3 regions of the Kineosporia sp. NBRC 101731 genome follow, and region 2 is predicted to be linked to each of the others. Evidence: riboswitches for the same ligand, from Rfam matches in the RefSeq annotation. Region 2 holds a riboswitch; each other region holds the start of a gene.

Region 1 (7,136 bases), on a different contig from region 2:
GACCCCCGCGTCGTCGAGCGCGCGGAGGACGGGGCGCATACGCGCCATCGGGACGGCCGCCTCCTCGCAGGCGACCCGCACGGCGGCGGCGTCGACCGAGCCCCGCGTGGCGCCGAGGCGGAGCAGCTCTTGGAGTGCGGGGTGACCGAACTCGGGCGGGAGAGGCCGGGGGGACGGAACCGACGACACGGACTACCTTTCGTCGTGGGCGTATGCGGGCTCGACTGAGCCACGCTGCGCTGTTAACTACGGCTTGAAAATACGTCTGATGAGTGAGTGGGCGACCCAAGTACTCAACGCAGGAAGGGCCCCGATGATGCCCGGTTAGCGTCGGTGATGTTGTGCGTCAAGCCCAGTCAACTGTTCATTGTTGCATACCTACGGGCAGGATGGCTAAACCCGCCGCAACATCCAGGGTAAGGCCTGCTGGCCGTCTGACCACCTGAATAGTGAAGGGTGCCGACCGTATGAAGTCTCTGTGACTACTCCAGGTTCACCGGACGGTCACCCTTGGGCAGCTTTTGCAGCCGCTTTGACCGACTTCTTGTGGTCCCTGACCTTCAGCAGAGAGTCGTCGTCGGTGACGTCGGCCACCGAGCGGAAGCCCTCCAGGCCGTAGTCCCCGGCCGCCTTGCGCCACCCCTCCGGTCGTACCGCCGCCTGCTTGCCCAGCAGCGCGACGAAGATCTTCGCCTTCTGCGGTCCGTAACCCGGCAGGGCGTTCAGCCGCTTGTACAGCTCGGTGCCGGTGGTCACATCGCGCCAGACGGCCGAGGCGTCGCCCCCGTACCCCTCGACCACGGCCCGGGCCAGGTCCTGCACCCGGGCGCCCATCGACTTCGGGTAGCGGTGCACCGCGGGCGGCCCGGTCATGATCTCGGTGAAGCGCTCCGGGTCGGTCGCGGCCACGAGCTCCGGGTCGAGACCGTCGGTGCCGAGGCGGTCGGCGATCAACCGCGGGCCGGCGAAGGCCTTCTCCATCGGCACCTGCTGGTCGAGCAGCATGCCGGTGAGCAGTGCGAACGGGTCACGACCGAGCAGGTCGTCGGCTGCTTCCTGCTGAGCCAGACGGATCCGCAGGGTCACCGGATGCCCTGGTGCTCGTCGACACTGCTCATGGAGAGAGTGAAGACCTCACCGTCGTGACCGGAGTCGTCTAGCGGGGAACGCTGGTCGACCTTCACCGCCAGGACCGGGCAGGAGGAGTCGAGCAGGATGCGCTGGGCGCTGCCCCCGAGGATGCGCTTGCCCACCCCGGTACGGCGGCGCAGGCCGATGACGATCAGCTGGGCACCCGTCTCCTCGGCCACGGAGAGAATGTCGTCGGCCGGCTCGTAGGCGTCACGGATCCAGCGGATCTCGAGTTCGCCCCCGTCGAGCCCCAGTTCGGCGCAGACCCGGCGGACCTCGGCCTCCGGGGCGACCGGGGCCGGACGGCGATTGCCGAAGGGATCCACCGACGGTTGCTCGGAACTCACCACGATCAACCGGGTTCCGCGCACGCGGCACTCCTCGACGGCGCGCCGCAGCGCGGCCCGGCCCTCGGTCGTGGGCACAAATCCGACCAGTACTGGCATAGGAAACCTCCTGCCCGGGACGTTACCCCACCGGGCACCCGGACGACACCGGCAACGTACGGTGATCCCCATGGCCGGCGGCGATGGCAATGGATGGGTGACCTGCGGGTGCGGCCATCAGCACTGGGGCGTGTACGGAGCAGCCGGTCTGGCGCTGGTGCGCCCCGGTGCGCAGGGGCCGCAGATCCTGTTGCAGTTGCGGGCCGAATGGACGCACGAGGGCGGCACCTGGGGTCTGGTCGGGGGTGCCCGCGACAGTCACGAGACGGTGTCCGAGGCCGCCCTGCGTGAGGCCGCCGAAGAGGCGGAGATCGACCCCGCCCTGGTGACCGTCTCCGGCGAGTTCGTCGGCACGGACCACGGCGACTGGTCGTACACCTACGTGATCGGGCTCGCCGACCCGTCGTTGACCGTCGCCGATGTGACCCCGGAGAGCGACGCCCTGGAATGGGTCGACCTGGACGACGTGGCGTCCCGCACCCTGCACACCGCCTTCGCCCGCACCTGGCCGACGCTGCTCCAGGAGATCCGCGCCCGGCCGGCGCTCGTGACGGACCGGCCCCGCTGACCCGTCGGGCGCCCCGTCCACCGACCGTCAGCCGGTCAGCCGATCCGGTCAGCCGATCCGGTCAGCCGATCCGGTCAGCCGATCCGGTCAGCCGATCCGGTCAGCCGATCCGGTCAGCCGATCCGGGGAAGATCCGTGCGCCCAGAGCGCACGGATCTTCCCCGGTCTGCCGGATGTCTCGGCCGGTGGACCCCGCCTGGGCTCAGTGGGTGGCGAGGGCCTGCTGCGCCGGTTCGCCCAGCAGCTCGACGAGGATCTCCCCCACCCGCTCGACCTCGACCAGGAAGCCGTCGTGCCCGTACGGCGAGTCGATGACGCGCAGCGGGGCGCAGTCCGGGATGCCGGCGGCGATCTCGGCGTTCTGCCCCGGGGTGTAGAGCCGGTCGCTGGAGATGGCGGCGACGGCGGTGCGGGCGGTGACCCGCCCCAGCCCGGCGGCCACCCCGCCCCGGCCGCGACCGACGTCGTGCGAGTTCATCGTCTGGGTGAGCACCAGGTACGAGTTGGCGTCGAACCGATGGGTGAGCTTGTCCGCGTGGTGGTCGAGGTAGGACTCGACCGCGAAGCGCCCACCACCGCCGAGCGGATTCTCCCCCGGCTGGGGCAGACGGCCGAAGCGCAGGTTGATCTCCGCCTCCGACCGGTAGGTGGTGTGCGCGATCCGGCGGGCCACCCCGAGACCGTTGTGCGGGCCCTCGCCGGGCCCGGCACCGTAGTAGTCGCCGCCGTGGAAGTTCGCGTCACACCGGATCGCCATCATCTGCGCCGAGCACCAGGCGATCTGGTCACCGGTCGCGGCGGCGGTGGAAGCCAGGACGAACAGCCGTTCCACCCGCTCCGGCTCCATGATCGCCCACTCCAGGGCGCGCATGCCGCCCATCGAGCCGCCGACCACGAGGGCCCAGCGATCGATGCCGAGCAGGTCGGACAGCATCACCTCGGCGGAGACCTGGTCGCGCACGGTGATGTAGGGGAACCGGCTGCCGTACGGGCTGCCGTCGGCGCTGTGCGGGTCGGCACTGGAGGGGCCGGTGCTGCCCTGGCAGCCCCCGAGCACGTTGGGGGCCACCACGAACCAGCGGTCGGTGTCGAGCTCTCGCCCGGGACCGATCAGACCGTTCCACCAGCCCGGGGTGGGGTGGCCGGGACCGGCGTCTCCCGTGACGTGGCTGTCGCCGGTGAGGGCATGCAGGACCAGCACGGCGTTGTCACCCGAGGGCGAGAGCGTGCCCCAGGTCTCGTAGGCCATCTCGACGTCGTCGAGACGGCCGCCGCGTTCGAGCGTCACACTCCCGATCCGGGTGAACCTGCGGCCCCCGCGGGAATCTCCGGCCCGCCAGGCCCCGGATGCCGGCGGCACGGCGGGCACGGAATCCTCCTGCGTACTCATTCAGCCGACCTTAACCGCCCGGAATCCGGCCTCCAGGTCGGCGAGAATGTCGGTGATGTTCTCCAGGCCCACGGCCAGACGCACCAGCCCCGGCGTGACGCCGGTGGCCAGCTGCTCCTCCTCGGAGAGCTGGCTGTGGGTGGTGCTGGCCGGGTGGATGACCAGGCTGCGTACGTCTCCGATGTTGGCGACCAGGCTGTGCAGTTCGAGAGCGTCGACGAAGCGGCGCCCGGCCTCGACCCCACCGTTGATCTCGAAGGCCACGACAGCCCCGGCACCCTTCGGCGCGTACTTCTGGGCCAGCTCGTACCAAGGGCTGCTGGGCAGACCGGCGTAGGCGACCGACGCCACCTCGTCACGCCCCTGGAGCCAGGTAGCGACCGCCTGGGCGTTCTCCACGTGCCGCTCGATCCGCAGGCTGAGCGTCTCCAGGCCCTGGGCGATCACCCAGGCGTTGAACGGCGAGGCGGCCGGGCCGAGGTCACGCAGCAGCTGCACCCGGGCCTTGAGGATGTAGGACAGGTTCGCCCCGAGCGGGCTGCCGACGCCGAGGTCACGCCCGTAGACCAGCCCGTGGTAGCTGGGGTCGGGCTGGTTGAAGCCCGGGAAACGCTCCGGCTGGGCCGTGTAGTCGAAGTTGCCGCTGTCGACGATCACGCCGGCGATCGCGCCCCCGTGCCCGCCGATGTACTTCGTGGCCGAGTGCACGACCACGTCGGCACCCCACTCCAACGGGCGGATCAGGTACGGCGTGGCCACCGTGTTGTCGACGATCAACGGCACACCCACCTCGTGCGCCACCCCGGCCACACCCTCGATGTCGAGGATGTCCTGCTTGGGGTTGGAGATGGTCTCGCCGAAGAAGGCCTTCGTGTTCGGGCGCACCGCGGCGCGCCAGGAGGCGAGGTCGTCGGGGTTCTCGACGAAGCTGACCTGGATGCCGAGCTTCGGGAACGTGTAGTGGAACAGGTTGTAGGTGCCGCCGTAGAGGCTCGGGCTGGACACGATGTGGTCACCGGCCTCGGCCACGTTCAGCAGCGCGAGGGTCTCGGCGGACTGCCCGGACGCCACCAGCAGGGCCCCGACACCGCCCTCCAGGTTGGCCAGGCGCTGCTCCACCACGTCGGTGGTGGGGTTGTTGAGCCGGGTGTAGATGTTCCCGAACTCCTTGAGCCCGAACCGGTTCGCGGCCTGCTCGGTGTTCTCGAACACGTACGACGTGGTCTGGTAGATCGGCAGCGCCCGCGCACCGGTCGCGGGGTCGGGGCTCTGCCCCGCATGAATCTGACGAGTTTCGAACGACCAGTCGGCGCTCATGGGTACTCCTCCAGGCTCAGGGGCACAGGCCATCGACCCGTGCCCGGGCGGACCCGGAGGTCCGCCGGCAATGAGACGGGTCGACTGGTGTCGACCGCGCTTGCTGTCGCAACTGCGACGGCCTGGTCATCACCCGGGGCACCCCACCGCGGAACGAGGGTTGCCGACCAGCAAGCCGGGGCTTGTCGCTGGTACTCATGACCTAGGACTGCACAGTAATTGAGCGGACCGGGGTTGGCCCAGACCGTCTCAGGATCTGGACCGTTCAGGGGATGTCGTGCGGGACACATCATTCCGCGTCAGCCCGCACCGGAGCCTCCACCCACGGCGGGGCAATGCCTGCGGTACAGAGCATCTCGACCAGCCCGGCCAGACGGGGCAGGGGCTCGGGCAGTTCCGGGCCCTCCTCACGCAGCCGTTCCATCAGCAGCCGGGTCCGCACCCCGTTGCCCCGGTACCAGGCCAGCAGGGCCAGAACCGCCAGCAGGGGTGCGCGCTCGGAGGCTGTGCCCCGCCGGGCCAGCACTGCGAGAATCTGCTCGCCCCGGGCCAGCAGCACCCGGTCGGGCAGTTCGCTGAACAATTCCTCCCAGTAGCCGGACAGGTCGGGCGGAGACTGCCCCGCCAGCAACTGGTTCAGGAACCGCTGCCGGGTCGGGCCCGGTGCCGCCGCCAGCCGGACGAAGATCGCGTCGCGCAGGAACGAGTCGTGCAGCGGCCCCAGTGCCAGCTGATCGGTGTTCCAGCCCTTCGCTTCTCCCAGCAGGGCGTTCCAGGTACGCCACCAGATCCGGCGGGCCCGCTCACCGTGCTCGCCCGGCACCTCCGGCTCGCCCCCTTCCCCGACCGGCACGGCCTGCCCCACGTCACCGATCACGTCGGCCTCGCTCGTGGCCAGCCGGTCTCCGCGCAGCACGTGGGCCATCGCCACCCGGCTGGCCTCCACCTCGCTCAACGGCCGCCCGCCCGGTGGGCAGCACGACCCGTCCGGGCAGAGCATCGACCGGAAAGCGGTGGGCGTGACCCCGATGAGGTCGTACAGCCACAACCCGGCCCGCGCGATCCGCTGCGGCAGGGCCCGGACCACCATCGGGGGCGGCACCGCGAGCGCGTCCGGCACCGCGATCAGGGCGACCACCCGGACCGGCAGGCCGTCCTGCGCGTCCTTCTCCGGTTCTCCCGGCGCACCGCCGAAAGCGGCCGACGCCGGCCCGGTCAGGGCCTCGATCGCGGCGTCGAGCACAGCGGTCACCCCGGCTGCCTGATCACCACCGAACCAGACCGGGGCCATGTCGATGCGCAGCATCGAGCCGACCCGCCCCCGCGGGCCCTGCAGGGCCACCAGGACGAGGCTGTTGAGCGGCCGGAAGCCGAGGGTGTACCAGACAGCCGCGATCAGGTCGGCGGGCCCGGCTTCGTTCACGGTGAGGTCGGAGGAGGACATGCCACGACCCTGCCCGGGAGCCCCGGCCCACCGGACGGTCCCGACCACCCCTGTGGACAACCCCGGGGTCGTGCCTGCTGTGGACAGCAGGACCGGAGCATCGTTCAGAAATCGCGGAAGCACGGGCCGCCGGAGAGCTGCGCCAGCCCGCGCCGGTCACCGACCTCGAACCCGGCGGTGTGCGGCTGCGCGGTCGGGGTGCGGTACATCAGCTCAGCCGGGTCGTCCACGTGGTCCAGGCCGATCACGTGCCCGAACTCATGCAGCACCACGGCATCGATGCGGGCCTGCCCGTCGGCCCAGGTGGCCACCTCGGACAGGTGCTCACGATTGAGGTAGACCACTCCGCTGACGTAGCGCCGGGTGCCCGGCCCGGCCCCCGACACGGTGTCCGGGCCGCCGAGCCCGGCGTAGCCCTTCATGTGTGGGTACTCGGTCGGGTCGGTCCAGGCCACCAGCACCGGCGACCAGCGGTCCCCGTAGCGCCCGCGGTCCTGGGCCGGCCGGTTCACCGTCGGCGCCTCGTCGGTCGGGCCGTCGTAGGTGAACCGCAGCCCGGTGATCCGTCCGGCCTCGGCGACGGCCCGGTCGATCGCCTTCTGCCCGCCGGGCGGGGCACCCTCGCCGCGCACCACGTAGTGCACCGGCCGGCACGGGTCCCAGCGCACCGGGACGGCGGATCCGTCGTCCTGGTACTCCAGCAGCTCGTAGCCACCGGTGCCGGAGGGCGCCGGGGCCGGGGCGGCCAGCGGGGCGCTGGCCAGGTCCTGCGGCAGGGCCGGGTGCATGCCCTCTCCACCACCGCGCATCCAGCGTCCGGTGGAGTCGGAGGCGAAGACC
Region 2 (7,136 bases):
CCCGGCCACGGCCACGCGGGAGTAGGTCAGACGACCGGTGACCCGTTCGACCATCTGCAGGTCGACTCCGACGATGGTCACGGCCTGCACGGGAAAGTGGTTGTCGGAGAGGTAGTCGACCGCACGCTGGGCCTCGGCGTAGGTGGCGTACTGCGCGATGGTGTCGCCACGCGGCGGTGTGGGCAGGCCCGGCTGGGACTGGGCCCGGAGCGGGCTGAGGTTCGACATACGATCATTCTCCCTGATCCCGGGCCCCCGGCGCATCCGCGCCGAGGGACTGCCGGGATCTGTTCACGTAGCTCTCAGCGTTGAACGTACGGGGTCACCGCGGGAGTTTCCGCCATCGCCGAGAGCTGAACTTCAGGAGGTGGCGGCCTTCGCGGCACCCTTCTCGGTCTTCACGCCCTGGGTGCTCAGCTGGCCGCCGGCGTTCTCCAGGTGCGCCCGCACGAACCAGTGGAACTGCTCGATCTCGTGCAGGTGACCGATCAGCAGGTCGTTGGTGACGTCGTCGAGCTCCTCGGTGTCCTCAGCAGCCTGACGGATGCTGGTGATCACCCCGACGTACACGGCGTCGAGGGCGGCCAGGTGCTCGATCGCACCGGCGCGGCCGATCGAGTAGTCGTCCCAGTCACGCTGCTCGACGAGCGCACCCGGAGTGCCCTGGGGCGAGCTGCCCAGCGTGGCGATCCGCTCGGCGACGTCGTCGGCGTAACCCCGCACGGCCTCGACCTGCGGGTCGATCATCTGGTGCACCGAGATGAAGTTCGGGCCGACCACGTTCCAGTGCACGTGCTTGAGCGTGAGGTGCAGATCGTTGTACGTGTTCAGGATCTTCTGCAGCACGGCGGCGGTCGCGGAACCCTCGTCGAGCGTCAGCCCGGGCACCGTGAACGTCGGCGTGCCCTCGAAGGCGTCCGGCGTGTTCGGGCTGACCTGGGTGGTCGAGAGCTGTTCCTTGCTGTTCGTGGAAGAAGTCGCAGTAGCCATGCGCTCACGGTAGGTCGGTGGATCGGCCGCCGCAGGTCGAGACGACGCTGTCCCGACAGCCGAATCCGCACATGATCACGAGGATTTGACGCCGTACTCCTCCAGCAGGCGGCGGCCGATGATCATGCGCTGGATATCGGCCGTCCCCTCGCCGATCAGGAGCATCGGGGCCTCGCGGTACAGCCGCTCGATCTCGTACTCCTTCGAGTAGCCGTAGCCGCCGTGGATCCGGAACGAGTCCTCCACCACCTGTGAGCAGTACTCACTGGCCAGGTACTTGGCCATCCCGGCCTCCAGGTCGTTACGGGCCCCGGAGTCCTTCACCCGGGCCGCCATCACCATCATCTGGTGCGCGGCCTCGACCTTCACGGCCATCTCCGCCAGCCGGAACTGAACGGCCTGGTGCTCGGCGATCTTCTTGCCGAAAGTCTCGCGCATCTGGGCGTACTCGATCCCGATCTGGAACGCGCGCAGGGCCACGCCACAGGCTCGCGCAGCGACGTTGACCCGGCCCACCTCGACACCGTCCATCATCTGGTAGAAGCCGCGCCCGGGCTCCCCACCGAGCACACACGCGTCCTCGATCCTGTACTCGTCGAAGACCAGCTCGGTGGTGTCGACGCCCTTGTACCCCATCTTCTCGATCTTGCCCGGCACCGTGAGACCGGGCGCCACCTCGCCGAAACCGGGCTCCTTCTCGACCAGAAAGGTCGTCATGTTCCGGTAGACGGAGGACGCGCCGGTGTCGGTCTTGGTGAGCACGGCGACGAGGCTCGAGGAGCCTCCGTTGGTGAGCCACATCTTCTGCCCGGTGATCACCCAGCCGCCACCCTCCTGGACCACGGCTCGCGTCCGGATCGCCGCGACGTCCGACCCGCAGTGCGGTTCGGACATCGAGAAGGCCCCCCGCAGGTCCCCCGTCGCCATCCGCGGCAGGTAGCGCTGCTTCTGCTCCGGCGTGCCGTGCTGCACCAGCATCCAGGCCACGATGAAGTGGGTGTTGACGATGCCGGAGACGCTCATCCAGCCGCGGGAGATCTCCTCCACGACCAGGGCGTAGGTGAGCAGCGACTCCCCCAGGCCGCCGTACTCCTCGGGGATCATCAGACCGAAGATCCCCATCTCCTTCATCCCCTCGACGATCTTCGCCGGGTACTCGTCGCGGTGCTCCAGCTCGGTGGCGACGGGGAGGATCTGCTCGTCCACGAAGACCCGAACCGCCTTCAGGATCTCCTTCTGGTCGTCGGTCAGGCCCTCGGTGCTCTGCAGACGCCCCATCGCGCGCTCCTTGATCAGTCCTGATCGGTCCTGGATCGGTCCTGGATCAGTCCGGCCGAACTCGGGTCTCCGCCGAGCATGAGCCGAGTATGAGCCGGGCCCCCAGGTCACACACCTGTCCCACATGTGAGCGACACCACTGCGTAACCCGGTGGGCCCTCACCGTGATCGGCGCCGATCAGGGAATCAGGCCCGCAGGCTGCTGGTTCTTCCTGAGCGCGGGCACCCCGTGAACGCGGCCGTCAGACCAAAGGGATGCTTGGGTCGTCCCAAATCCTGGACTTGCTCATTGACGATCGCGTTATGTGAACGTACGGTCAAGAAAACCATCCAGAGCGGCTGAGAGACCTGGCTCGACGAAGCCGCAGCAACCACCCCACCCCAGAGGGTGCAGGGCCCGGTGCTACCGCCAGGACCGATGGAGGAGAAACATGCGAGTCAACGGTGCAACGAGGCAGAACCTGACGAAGCGCACCTACGTCGACCTGCTCAGGACCGCGAGCGCGACCTGTCGGTGATCCATCAGATCCACCGGATCCGCCGATCAGCACCCGCGCTCGTCGCCATCGACTACTGATCCGTCACCTTCCCGGAATGTTCGCGCCCATGGCGGCGCCGGCCGGGTGACGGCTGCGGTCCTGGGACACCACAGCTATTGAAAGCCACCTGTCATTACTCGGAGGAACCGCACGTGAGCACCGACACCGAACCGTCCGGCGCCGGTATCGCCTTCCCGCCCAGGCCGAAGCGCTCGGAGGGCCAGTGGGCCCTGGGCGAGACCACGCCGCTCACGCCGAACGAGGCGTGGAAGGCGAAGGAAGGCGGCCTGGCCGTCCGCGAGCGGGTCGAGGCCTACGCCAAGGGCGGTTTCGACAGCATCCCCGGTGACGACCTGCGGGGCCGGATGCGCTGGTGGGGCCTGTACACCCAGCGGCGGCCCGGCATCCACGGCGGCCGCACTGCCTCCCTGGAGCCGCACGAGCTGGACGACGAGTACTTCATGCTGCGCGTGCGCACCGACGGCGGTGCGGTCGATCTGCACCAGCTGCGCACGCTGGCCGGCATCTCCACCGAGTTCGCCCGGGACACGGCGGATGTCACCGACCGGCAGAACATCCAGTTCCACTGGATCCGGATCGAGGACATGCCGCGGATCTGGGCCACGCTCGAGGATGCCGGGCTCATCACCATCGACGCCTGCGGAGACACCCCGCGCGTGATCCTGGGCTCGCCGGTCGCCGGAGTGGCTGCCGACGAGATCATCGACGGCACGCCGGCGATGCTCAAGATCCGCGAGATGTACGTGGGTAACGAGGATCTCCAGAACCTGCCGCGGAAGTTCAAGACCGCGATCAGTGGCAACCCGAACCAGGATGTCGCCCACGAGATCCACGACATCGCCTTCGTCGGGGTGAACCACCCCGAGCACGGGCCGGGTTTCGATCTGTGGGTCGGTGGTGGCCTCTCGACGAACCCGATGCTGGCCAAGCGCCTGGGCGCCTGGATCCCGCTGGACGAGGTGCCCGACGTGTGGCACGGCGTGATCAAGATCTTCCGTGACTACGGCTACCGCCGCCTGCGCAACCGGGCCCGGTTGAAGTTCCTGATGGCCGACTGGGGCCCCGAGGTCTTCCGTCGGGTGCTGGAAGACGAGTACCTGCACCGCAAGCTGATCGACGGCCCGGCGCCGGAACTCCCCGAGGGCCGGCACGACCACGTCGGCGTGCACCGGCAGAAGAACGGCAAGTTCTACGTCGGGGTCGCGCCGATCGTGGGCCGGGTCAGCGGTGACGTGCTGGCCAAGCTGGCCGACGCGGTCGAGGCGGCGGGCAGCGACCGGGTGCGGTTCACCCCGCAGCAGAAGATCGTGATCCTTGACGTGGTGGCTTCCAAGGTGCCCGATCTGCTCGACGCGCTCGACCAAATTGGTCTCACCGCAAGGGCTTCCGCATTCCGTCGGGGCACGATGGCCTGCACCGGCATCGAGTTCTGCAAGCTGGCGATCACGGCCACCAAGAGCACGGCCACCACTCTGGTCGCGGAGTTGGAGAACCGGCTGGCCGACGTGCCGGAGCTGTTCACGCTCGACGGGCCCAGCCTGTCGATCAACATGAACGGCTGCCCGAACTCCTGCGCCCGCGCCCAGATCGCCGACATCGGCCTGAAGGGTGTGCAGCTCCCCAACCCGCAGGATCCGCAGGGCGAGACGGTCGACGGTTTCCAGATCCACCTCGGTGGCGGGCTCGGCGTGCACGCCGGGTTCGGCCGCAAGGTGCGGGGCCTGAAGTCGACGGCCACCGACCTGCCCGACTACGTCGAGCGGATGGTGCGTCGCTGGCTGGCCCAGCGCAAGGACGACGAGACCTTCGCCTCCTGGGTCGTCCGGGCCGAGGAAGCCGATCTTTCATGAGGCCGGCATGAGCGAGACCGCGAGAGCCGTTCCGTACTGCTGCCCGTTCTGCGGCGAGGAAGACCTGCGACCGGTGGCCGGCGGCTCGGTCGAGGGCCTGACCCGCGGAGGCTGGCACTGTCGTAGCTGCCTTCGTGTCTTCAGCCTGAGTTTTCACGGACTGCACCGTCCGGAGCAGCTCGAACCTTCCATCCCTGATACGCATTCCACTCACGCGGGTACCTCCCCCGGCCCCCGCACTGGAGAGTGACAGCCATGATCGGATCGTTGATCAGCCGGCCCGAGGACGTCGCGGCCGCACTGGAGGAAGACGCGCCGGGTTTCGCGGCGGAGGCCTCCCGGGCGCTCGAGGGCGCCGACCCGCTCACCGTTCTGGGCTGGGCCGGGAGGGCTTTCGGCAAGGGCCTGGTGATCACCGCGTCGATGGGCGACACCGCCCTGGCGCACCTGACCTCACGGGCCGTGCCCGGCACCGACATGCTCTTCGTCGACACCGGCTACCACTTCGCCGAGACGATCGGCACCGCGCAGGCCGTGCAGCACTCCTACCCGCTGCGCATGCTCAGCATCCGGCCCAAGGAGTCGGTCGAGGAGCACGAGGCCAAGCGCGGAAAGCTCTGGCAGACCGACCCGGACGCCTGCTGCGCCCTGCGCAAGGTGGCACCGCTGAACAACGCACTGCGCGGATACCGGGCCTGGGCCACGGGTCTTCGCCGGGCCGAGTCGCCGGAGCGGGCGAACACGCCGGTCGTGCAGTGGGACGCCAAGCGCGACCTGCTCAAGCTGGCGCCGATCGCGTCGTGGACCGACGAAGACGTGGAGAACTACCAGGACGCGCACCCCGAGGTACTCAGTAACCCCCTGCTGCAGATGGGCTACCGATCGATCGGCTGCTCCACGTGCACCCGCGCCGTGGCTCCCGGCGAAGACGCCCGCGCCGGCCGCTGGGCGGGCCGGGCCAAGTCCGAGTGCGGTATTCACCAGTGACCCAGCATTGAGGACGAGGTGGGCACCCCAGGTGCTCACCTCGTCTTCAGTCGTGCTGGAGGGCCTTCTCGAATTCTTCGTCGAAACGCTCGAGAATGACCTGGATCTCGGGACGATTCAGGGCCTCCTCGACCCGCTCGGCGCTCTCGCCGACCTCACCGTCGGGCTTCAGTTCAGCGTCACGCACCGGCTCGTCGGCCGACGTGCCGAAGGTCTGACGGGCGAACTTCACCGCGGCGGGCGTGAGCTTGCGACCCTGTGAGAGCCCGTCGCCGATGGCGGCGGACAGCAGACGCAGGTCCATGCCCTTCAGTGCCTCGTCGAACGCGTGGCGCAGCTCCTTGGCCTGCGCCTCGAGCACCTTGCGGTCGGTGCCGTCGCTCAGCCGGCCCTGCACCAGGCTGCGGTGAACGACCCGCGACAGCAGCACCACCTTCATCACGTCGGTCGGAACCCCGCGCACCGCACCGAAGATCGCGACATATTTGCGCACCGGGAAGAGAATCACGCGGCGCGGCACCGAGCGCAGATACTTCATCGCCTCGGCGAACACGCCCCCCTCGGCCCCCTCGTACAGCGGGGCGACCTGCTTGGAGGGGTACTCCCGGTCGCTCGCCCGAAGCGTGCGCACGATGGCGACCTGGGTGGCCCGCAACCGGATCGCGTCGTCCAGCAGGGGCACCGGGACGAACCGGGCCGCGGCAACGGCGATGCCGCAGACCACGGCTTGTCCCACCAGCGCGGCCGGGGGTCTGATCGCGTCAGGATTCATGCGTCGAGGTTACGGGGTGTGCAAGATCCAGCACGTTGCCGCGTCCGGGCGATCACCGGGCCGACGGGGAAACTCCGTGCGGTCCTGGCGCACGGAGTTTCCCCGGTATGGCGGCGGTGAGGCGGCGGTCGGCGCGTTGTGACGCGGTTGAGCTGGACCGGAGGGGCCCGGACCGGGTTGGCTGAGCCCTGTGACCGGTGAAGACGTACTCGCGACCCTCGGCCTGGTACTGATCGTGAGCGGCGTGATCGTGATGATCGTGCCCATGGTGCGCGCCACTGTCGGCAGCTCGGCGATCGGCCAGGTGCCGCCCGAGCTCGACGGGGTGTCGGTGCCGGATCAGGCCGAACTGCGGAAGCGGGTGCAATCCGGCGGCGAAGCACCGGCGCGGGACCTGCCGAAACTGCGGGCCGTGGCCGACGGAATGGTGGCCCGCCGCGTCGGACTGTGGTTCTGCCTGGGCGGGGCGATCGTGGCCCTGGGCCTGGCCGTGACCGACCCCACCGACCCCCCTCGCCTGGTGTTCTGCCTGGTCATCCTGGCCGTGGTGGGATTCGCCGCCCGCGGCATCGCGGTGCGGGCCCAGGCCGGCGCCGCCTTCCTGGCCGCTCATCCACGGTGACGCCGCGCACACGTAGAGCCCTCCCCGCGCGCCGCCGCCCGGCCTAACCTCGTTCCATGCGAAGCCCGAAGGACTTC
Region 3 (7,136 bases), 250 kb from region 2:
GTCGGCCCACCCGCCGGCGAGGTGGCAGCGACGTAGTGGAGTGGCGATAGAGGACGAAGGAACAGCGGACGAGGTGAACGCGGAGAAGAACTCCGGGATCGCAGGTGAACCGCTACGGGGGCTGGGACGGGTCTCATGCTTCAGGACCAACAGGTCATCGGGTCTTGAGGGGCCACGCGGCGCGAACCGGACCGCATCATCACACGGAGGAACAGATGAGACCGCTGGGCCAGAGCAGACCCGACAGCACGAAGCGTGTGCTGCAGGAGCCGATGACTAGCCGTCTGCCCTTCCAGCTGAGCGCACCGTTCCAGCTGAGCACACCGTCAGCCGAGCGCGCTGTCCAAGCCGAGCGCGCTGTCCAAGCAGAACATGCCAGCAAAGCATAGAGACCCCGCCGGGAGTGACCCGCGCTGCGTCCCTGACACGCAGCCCGCATCCGCTCCCGACGGGGCATGAGAAAGCCTCTACCATCACCGGCTCCTTCGGCAACGAAGTTGGCAACAAAGCAGCAGAAGTTGTCAACTCGTGACGTGGAGATAGCGGTCACGCGAAGGCGGGGGCAGATTCGCCATAACAGAAAGGCCGCACATCACTACCCTGTGAAGTGGTCTCCTGGTTCCAGCAACTCCCTTACGCGCCGAGTGACGGGTCCGCAGCAGGTACTCGCGGGACCAGCGCCATGGGCAATCCGTGCTTGGGCCTTAGAGTCACCAGTGCCTCGACGACCGGCCGGGGAGCTCCGGCCGGACGACGCACGGCCCGGTCACGAAGCAGAGTGGCCAGCAGAAGCACCGCTTCGACCAGGGCGAAGTCGCGGCCGATACAAAGACGCGGTCCCGCCCCGAAGGGAAGATAGGCAGGATTACGGTCGCCGTGGCCCGAGCCGGAACGGGAACCGGAACCGGAGCCCGAGCCAGAGCCAGAGCCGGAATGGGAGCCCGAGCTGGAGCCGGAGCCGGCAGAACCAGAAACAGCATCGCTGTCGGACAGAAATCGTCCCGGATCGAATCGCTCGGGATCTGACCAGTTCTTGGCGCTGCGGTGCAGAAGCCAGGGACTGACGATGACGAGGGTTCCTTCGGGCACGTCGACGCCGTCGATGGTGTCGGCGCCGGCCGAACGCCGCGTGATCACCCAGGCCGGAGGGTAGAGGCGGAGCGCTTCGTCGACCACGGCGCGGGTGTAGGTGAGGTGGGGGATGTCTTTCCAGGCGGGAGGACGTCCGTTGAGCACCTGGTCGAGTTCGGCGTACAGACGTTCCTGGACCTCGGGGGCGTCGGCCAGCAGGTGCAGGATCCAGACCAGGCTGGACGCGACCGTCTCGTGGCCGGCGATGACCAGGGTGACCAGCTCGTCACGGATCTCCTGGTCGGTCATCCAGGGCCGGGAATCTGCGGCAGCTGGGTCGTCGGACCCGACGCCTGCCGCCCGGAGAAGCACGGCCAGCAGGTCGGTGTCTTCCGCCCGTACTCCCTGGGCCCGGCGGCGGTCGACGATACCGGCGGTGACCTGGTCGAGAGTTGCTACGGCAGAACGCATACGGCGGGCAGACAAGGTGGGGAGACGCGAGAGGGGGCCTGCGGCAAGAGGATTGGTCGCGCGGGCAATGACCTGGCGCAGAGCACGGTCCACGGCCCCGACCAGGTCGGAGCCGGCGTCGGACAGGTCGTCGGCGAAGAGCGTTCTTCCGACGACGGTGAGCATGGCCCGCATGATGGCCGCTTCGGCGTCGATCGGGGCGTAAGGGGCGGACTGATCCCAGTCATCGCGGAGTTGTTCACCGGCGACGACGGTGGAGACCGCCACCTGGTCCAGGCCACCGTGATGAAAGGCGGGCTGCATGATGCGACGGTGACGACGCCAGACCTCCCCGTCCGAGGTCAGGAGGCCGGAGCCGGTGACCAGGGAGAGCGCACCGTACTGGATGGTGGCCTTGGCGTAGTTGCGATGGTTGCGCTGCAGCACGTGCCTGGCCCCGGCCGGGGTGTTGACCAATAGCACCGGGGTCTTCGGCATCGGGAAAGCCACCAGGTCACCGTGCCGCTCGACCACCCGCTCCAACCAGGCCAGCGGGTTACGCATGATCGCGGGAACGCCGCGGATCATGTCGAGCGGTAGCGGTCCGTCAGCATCGAGCGAGGTGTAGCGCGCGTTGCGGCGAGGCGCGGCGGGCCGTGTTCCTGCGCCCCCGGAAGGCTCTGGCGAGAGCGAGCTCAGAGGTACAGCCCCGTCCGGTCGTCCTCCACACGGGGAGCCGCGACAGCGTGAATGTCACGCTCCCGCAGGAGGATGTACTGCTCGCCGTGCAGCTCGACCTCGGACAGGTCTTCGGGGTCGTAGAGCACCCGGTCACCGATCTGGACCTGCCGTACGTGCTGTCCGATGGCCACGACGGCCGACCAGGCCAGACGGCGGCCGACGGAAGCCGTGGCCGGGATGACGATGCCGGCGCTCGAGCGGCGTTCACCGGCCTCCTTGTCGATGGAGACAAGGAGGCGGTCGTTCAGCATGCGGATGGGCAGCTTGGTCGGGGAGCCCGGGGGAACTTCGGTGGAGAAGGAGCTCACCTCAGCCTCGGCCACGAATGAAGATCAGAGCACCGGCGACCACGACGAACGCACCGGCCACCGCCGCGACGCGCTCGCTGCGCAGCTCGCCCTCGGGGGTGTGGGTGACGGTCTGGAACCGGTCGGAGAGCGCAGCGGCACTTCGGCGCGCGATCTCCTTGGGCTGGGCCCGGGTGGTCAGCTCGTCGATCGTGGCGGCGAGGTGATCACGCCGCGCCTGGATCTGCAGCTCCAGCTCGGTGGGCGAACCGCTCGGCGCCTTGTCGGAGGAACCGGAACCGGCCGGCTTCTTCCCCCCGGACTTCTTGTCGCTCATGACAGCCTCTCGTCAGACCTTCAGGGCCTTGCGCAGCGAGGCGACGTGCCCCGTAGCCTTCACGTTGTACTTGGCCAGCTCGACCTTGCCCTCGGCGTCGATCACGATGGTGGACCGGATGACGCCGACAACGGTCTTGCCGTACAAACTCTTCTCGCCCCACGCGCCGTACGACTCAAGCACCTCGTGCCCGGGATCGGACAGGAGGGGAAACGTGATGGCGTCCCGCTCGACGAACTTGGCCAGTTTGGCAGGTTTGTCCGGCGAGATGCCGACCACGGCGAAGCCCTCGGCCTGCAGCGCGTCGAGGCTGTCGCGGAAGTCGCACGCCTGCTTGGTGCACCCCGGGGTCATCGCGGCCGGGTAGAAGTAGACGATGACGCGCCGACCGGCCAGGTCGGACAGCGAGACGGTCGACTCGTCGGCGGCGGTCAGGGTGAACGATGGTGCGGTGTCGCCGACCTCGAGCTTGGCCACGAAGAACTCCTCAATGCTGGTCAGCGGGTGTCACCCAGCCTACCGGGAGCCCGTACGAATACGGCGTCGCCCCGAAGGTCCGGCAACCTCTAGGCTGTCCTCAGCGCGCGAGTGGTGTAATTGGCAGCCACGCAGGATTTAGGTTCCTGTGCCTTCGGGCGTGGGGGTTCGAGTCCCCCCTCGCGCACTTCAGTGGTGTGCGCCGGCTGCTGCGGGATGTCAGCCAGCAGTACGTCGGCGGACCACCGGCAGACCGGCAGACGCGAGACCGGTACCCGGGTCAGGGCCACGGTCGCGTCGTCGATCGTCCAGGCGGCGGCGCTGCCGGCCTTCCCTTCGGGCACCCGGAACAGGCTTGTTCGAGGGAAGCGGACGGTAGCCCCATGAGTCGCCAGGAGCTTCAGATCGATCGGTGAGGTGTGACCGGCCACCACCGTGATCCGCTCGACAGTCTTCCACGCCGATCGATCATCAGCGCGTCGCCGTCGTGCGTGTAGGTCGGCGAAGAGGTCCGAGACCATCGCCGCGCCGACGGCGCTCCCGGACCGGTCGAAAGCCGACAGCCCGGGCGAGAACTGCTCGCCATACTGATGCTTCAGCTGCTCGGGGAGCGACATCGGTGGCCTCCTCGGACCCGGTCACGGTGGAGTTCGTTCGAAGGGCCGACGAAAGGCGCCGCTGAATGGTTGTTCTCGTAGCCGAGGAGCTTTCGCGGCTGCGCGACCGCATCGGACGTCCGTCGCTCGACCGCGCCCTGCGGATCCCGCAGGATCTCCGAGACCTCAGCTACGGGGTGCTCTTCCACGTACCGAAGCCCATGATGGCGCACTGCTTGACGGCCGGACCGGGCACTCACGCCGCCAGGAACATCCGCTCCAGCGCCCCTGGACCAGGTCGTCGGCCCGGTAGGCATCTCGGCACACGGCCATCTACTCGAACGGGAGCCCCCCGTGGATCTCCCTCACCTCTCTCCTTCAGGCCGTCACACTTGCCCTGGGCCCGCGTCTCGCAGGGCGAGACCGCGGCATCCACCTCTTGAGCGTCGTGAATTCGTCGCTTACTGTGGACGCAGGTCATGAGTACCAGCGCATAGCCCCGGCTTGCTGGTCGGCAACCCTCCTCCGCGGTGGGGTGCTCCGGGTGAAGACCTGGCGGCAACCAGATGGTTCGCCGCAAGCGCGGACCCGTTTTGCACCCGGGTCCCAGACCCGAGGAGCACTGCCATGTCCGCATCGTCGTCCTTCCGCAACACCCGGTACCGCCAGGCGAACCTGGGTGTCGCCACGCCGGCCGGTGGGATCTCCACCTTCACGCCGCCCGAGTCCGCCCGGGCCAGCGAGCCCACGACCACGGAGAGCACCCTGCAGATCACCGGTCCCAGCACGAGTACGACGACCCCGCCGACCGCAGCTCGTCTCCCGATCGGCCCGCTGCTGCCGGTGGTGGGCGGCAACCTGGCCGCTCCCCTGGCCGGCAACGGCACCGGGGGCCGCACGGCGCGGGCGGTCAACCTCGACTACGCCGCGAGCGCCCCTGCGCTGCAGGCCGTGGCCGACCACGTGGCCGAGGTGCTGCCGTACTACGCGAGCGTGCACCGCGGCGCCGGGTACGCCTCGCAGGTGAGCACGGCGCTGTACGAGAGCGCTCGGCAGACGATCGGTGCCTTCGTGGGGGCCCGCCCGGGTGACCTGACCGTTTTCACCCGCAACACCACCGACGCCCTGAACCTGCTGGCCGGTGCGGTGCCGCAGGACGGTCCGGGGGCCGGCGAGGTGGTGGTGCTGGACGTCGAGCACCACGCCAACCTGCTGCCCTGGACCGCCCGCCGTCATCGCCTGATCCCGACCGCGAGCACGGTGGCCGAGACCGTCGCCACGCTGGAGGCCACGCTGGCCGAACGCCCGGCCGCGCTGGTCGCGGTGACCGGGTGTAGCAACGTGACCGGAGAGATCCTGCCGATCGGCGAGATCGCCCGTATCGCCCACGCGCACGGCGCCCGTGTCGTGGTGGACGGCGCCCAGCTGGTGCCCCACCGCCGGGTCGACATCGCCGCGCTGGACGTGGACTACATCGCCTTCTCCGGTCACAAGATCTACGCGCCGTTCGGTTCCGGCGTGCTCATCGGCCGTTCCGACTGGCTCGACGCCGCGCAGCCGCACCTGGCCGGCGGAGGGGCCGTGCGCTCGGTCGACGCGCAGGGCCAGGCCGTGTGGACCACGGGGGTCGCCCGGCACGAGGGTGGTACCCCGAACGTGCTCGGCGCCGCTGCCCTGGCCGCGGCCTGCCGGGCGATCGCCGATCTGCCCGAGGGCGCGGTCGAGGAGCACGAGGCGGCTCTGTCCGCGCGGCTTCTCGACGGTCTGCAGGCGATCCCGGGTGTGCGGGTGCTCCGCGCCTGGTCGGACAGCACCGACCGGGTCGGTGTGGTCGGCTTCACCGTCGAGGGTCACGAGGCCGCGCGGGTGGCCGTCTACCTGTCGGCCGAGCACGGCGTCGGGGTGCGGGACGGCAAGTTCTGCGCCCACCCGCTGCTGAACCGTCTCGGTGTCACCGGTGGTGCGTTGCGCGCCAGCCTGGGCCTGGGTTCCCGGAGCGACGACGTGGAGCGTCTGCTGCACGCCGTGCGCACCCTGGTCACCGAGGGGGAGAAGCTGCAGTACGAACAGATCGACGGAGCCTGGACGCCGGTGAACGACGACCGTCCGGCCCCGAGCTGGTCGACGTGGGGCGCTACCAACCCGGTCGACGGTACCTCGGAGTGCGGTTTCTGAGGTGAAGAAGAGGGGTCACCGGACGGTCACGCTGACGGTGTGCCAGCCGGTGGCCCCGTCCGGCGCGGGCGGGGCCTCATCGCCCGTCTGAACGGTGCCGTCGCCGTCCGTGGCCCGGACCTGGACCTGGTGTGACCCCTTCGGGGCGTCGTCCCAGGCGAAGTACCACTGGCGCCAGGTGTCGACGCTGTCCTCGGCCCCGAGGGTGGCCTTCTGCCAGACCCCACCGTCCACCCGGACCTCGACGCCGGTGATCCCGCGGTGCTCGGCCCAGGCGATCCCGGCCAGGGTGACCGTTCCGGCGTCCACCTTCTCGCCGTTGACGGGTACGTCGATGCGGGACCCGGTCTTCACCGGGCCCCGCTCCGACCAGCCCCGCGGCGTCCAGTAGCCCTCGGCCCGGTCGAAGCGGGTGACCTCGAGGTCGACCACCCACTTGGTCGCGGAGACGTAGCCGTACAGCCCGGGCACGATCATGCGGACCGGGAAACCGTGTTCCAGCGGCAGCGGCTCGCCGTTCATGCCGATGGCCAGGATCGCGTCCCGGCCGTCGGTCAGGGTCTCGACCGGGGTCGACGCGGTCCAGCCGTCGGAGCTCGTGGAGAGCACCATGTCGGCGTCCTTGCTCACACCGGCCCGCTCGAGCAGAGGCTGGATCGGCAGGCCGATCCAGCGGGCGGTGCCGGTCAGGTCGCCACCGACCTCGTTGGACACACACATCAGGGTGAGATCCCGCTCGACCAGATCCCCGGCGATCAGTTCGGCCCAGGTCAGCGTGACCTCCTGCTCGACCAGGCCGTGGATGCGCAGTGACCAGTCCTCGGCCTTCAGCAACGGCACGCTCAGAGCCGTGTCGATGCGGTAGAAGTCGTCGTTCGGGGTGAGGAACGGTTCCATCCCCTTGACCCCGACCTCGACGCCGCTGCGGAGAGCCGGTGCCGGATCGGCGGGCACGGGCAGCTCGAGCGCGTCGCGGGAGGCCGTCGCACCCCGCAGCCGGGC

What was found. Region 2 has a riboswitch for S-adenosylmethionine ahead of QSK05_RS09205 (nitrite/sulfite reductase). Riboswitches for the same ligand answer to the same signal wherever they lie in the genome.
Region 1: another riboswitch for S-adenosylmethionine. It lies ahead of QSK05_RS32685 (bifunctional o-acetylhomoserine/o-acetylserine sulfhydrylase); the one in region 2 lies ahead of QSK05_RS09205 (nitrite/sulfite reductase).
Region 3: another riboswitch for S-adenosylmethionine. It lies ahead of QSK05_RS08115 (aminotransferase class V-fold PLP-dependent enzyme); the one in region 2 lies ahead of QSK05_RS09205 (nitrite/sulfite reductase).

The regions. Positions count from the first base shown of each region.
Region 1 is NZ_BSTC01000019.1:28,909-36,044, forward strand. Features, by position in the region: gene QSK05_RS32660 (RNA polymerase sigma factor) at 1-189, opposite strand, end outside; gene QSK05_RS32665 (HhH-GPD-type base excision DNA repair protein) at 505-1,086, opposite strand; gene QSK05_RS32670 (universal stress protein) at 1,083-1,577, opposite strand; gene QSK05_RS32675 (NUDIX domain-containing protein) at 1,648-2,145, shown strand; gene metX (homoserine O-acetyltransferase MetX) at 2,348-3,535, opposite strand; gene QSK05_RS32685 (bifunctional o-acetylhomoserine/o-acetylserine sulfhydrylase) at 3,536-4,852, opposite strand; SAM riboswitch class IV at 4,944-5,055, opposite strand; gene QSK05_RS32690 (DUF4192 family protein) at 5,142-6,296, opposite strand; gene QSK05_RS32695 (matrixin family metalloprotease) at 6,401-7,136, opposite strand, start outside.
Region 2 is NZ_BSTC01000002.1:450,514-457,649, forward strand. Features, by position in the region: gene QSK05_RS09190 (general stress protein) at 1-228, opposite strand, end outside; gene QSK05_RS09195 (Dps family protein) at 361-990, opposite strand; gene QSK05_RS09200 (acyl-CoA dehydrogenase family protein) at 1,066-2,268, opposite strand; SAM riboswitch class I at 2,592-2,693, shown strand; gene QSK05_RS09205 (nitrite/sulfite reductase) at 2,960-4,678, shown strand; gene QSK05_RS09210 (phosphoadenylyl-sulfate reductase) at 4,934-5,665, shown strand; gene QSK05_RS09215 (hypothetical protein) at 5,712-6,437, opposite strand; gene QSK05_RS09220 (hypothetical protein) at 6,628-7,059, shown strand; gene QSK05_RS09225 (HpcH/HpaI aldolase/citrate lyase family protein) at 7,116-7,136, shown strand, end outside.
Region 3 is NZ_BSTC01000002.1:198,588-205,723, forward strand. Features, by position in the region: gene QSK05_RS08090 (cytochrome P450) at 634-2,109, opposite strand; gene QSK05_RS08095 (GroES family chaperonin) at 2,217-2,513, opposite strand; gene QSK05_RS08100 (DUF3618 domain-containing protein) at 2,572-2,886, opposite strand; gene bcp (thioredoxin-dependent thiol peroxidase) at 2,899-3,363, opposite strand; tRNA gene QSK05_RS08110 (tRNA-Leu) at 3,469-3,550, shown strand; SAM riboswitch class IV at 4,435-4,548, shown strand; gene QSK05_RS08115 (aminotransferase class V-fold PLP-dependent enzyme) at 4,587-6,134, shown strand; gene QSK05_RS08120 (molybdopterin-dependent oxidoreductase) at 6,150-7,136, opposite strand, start outside.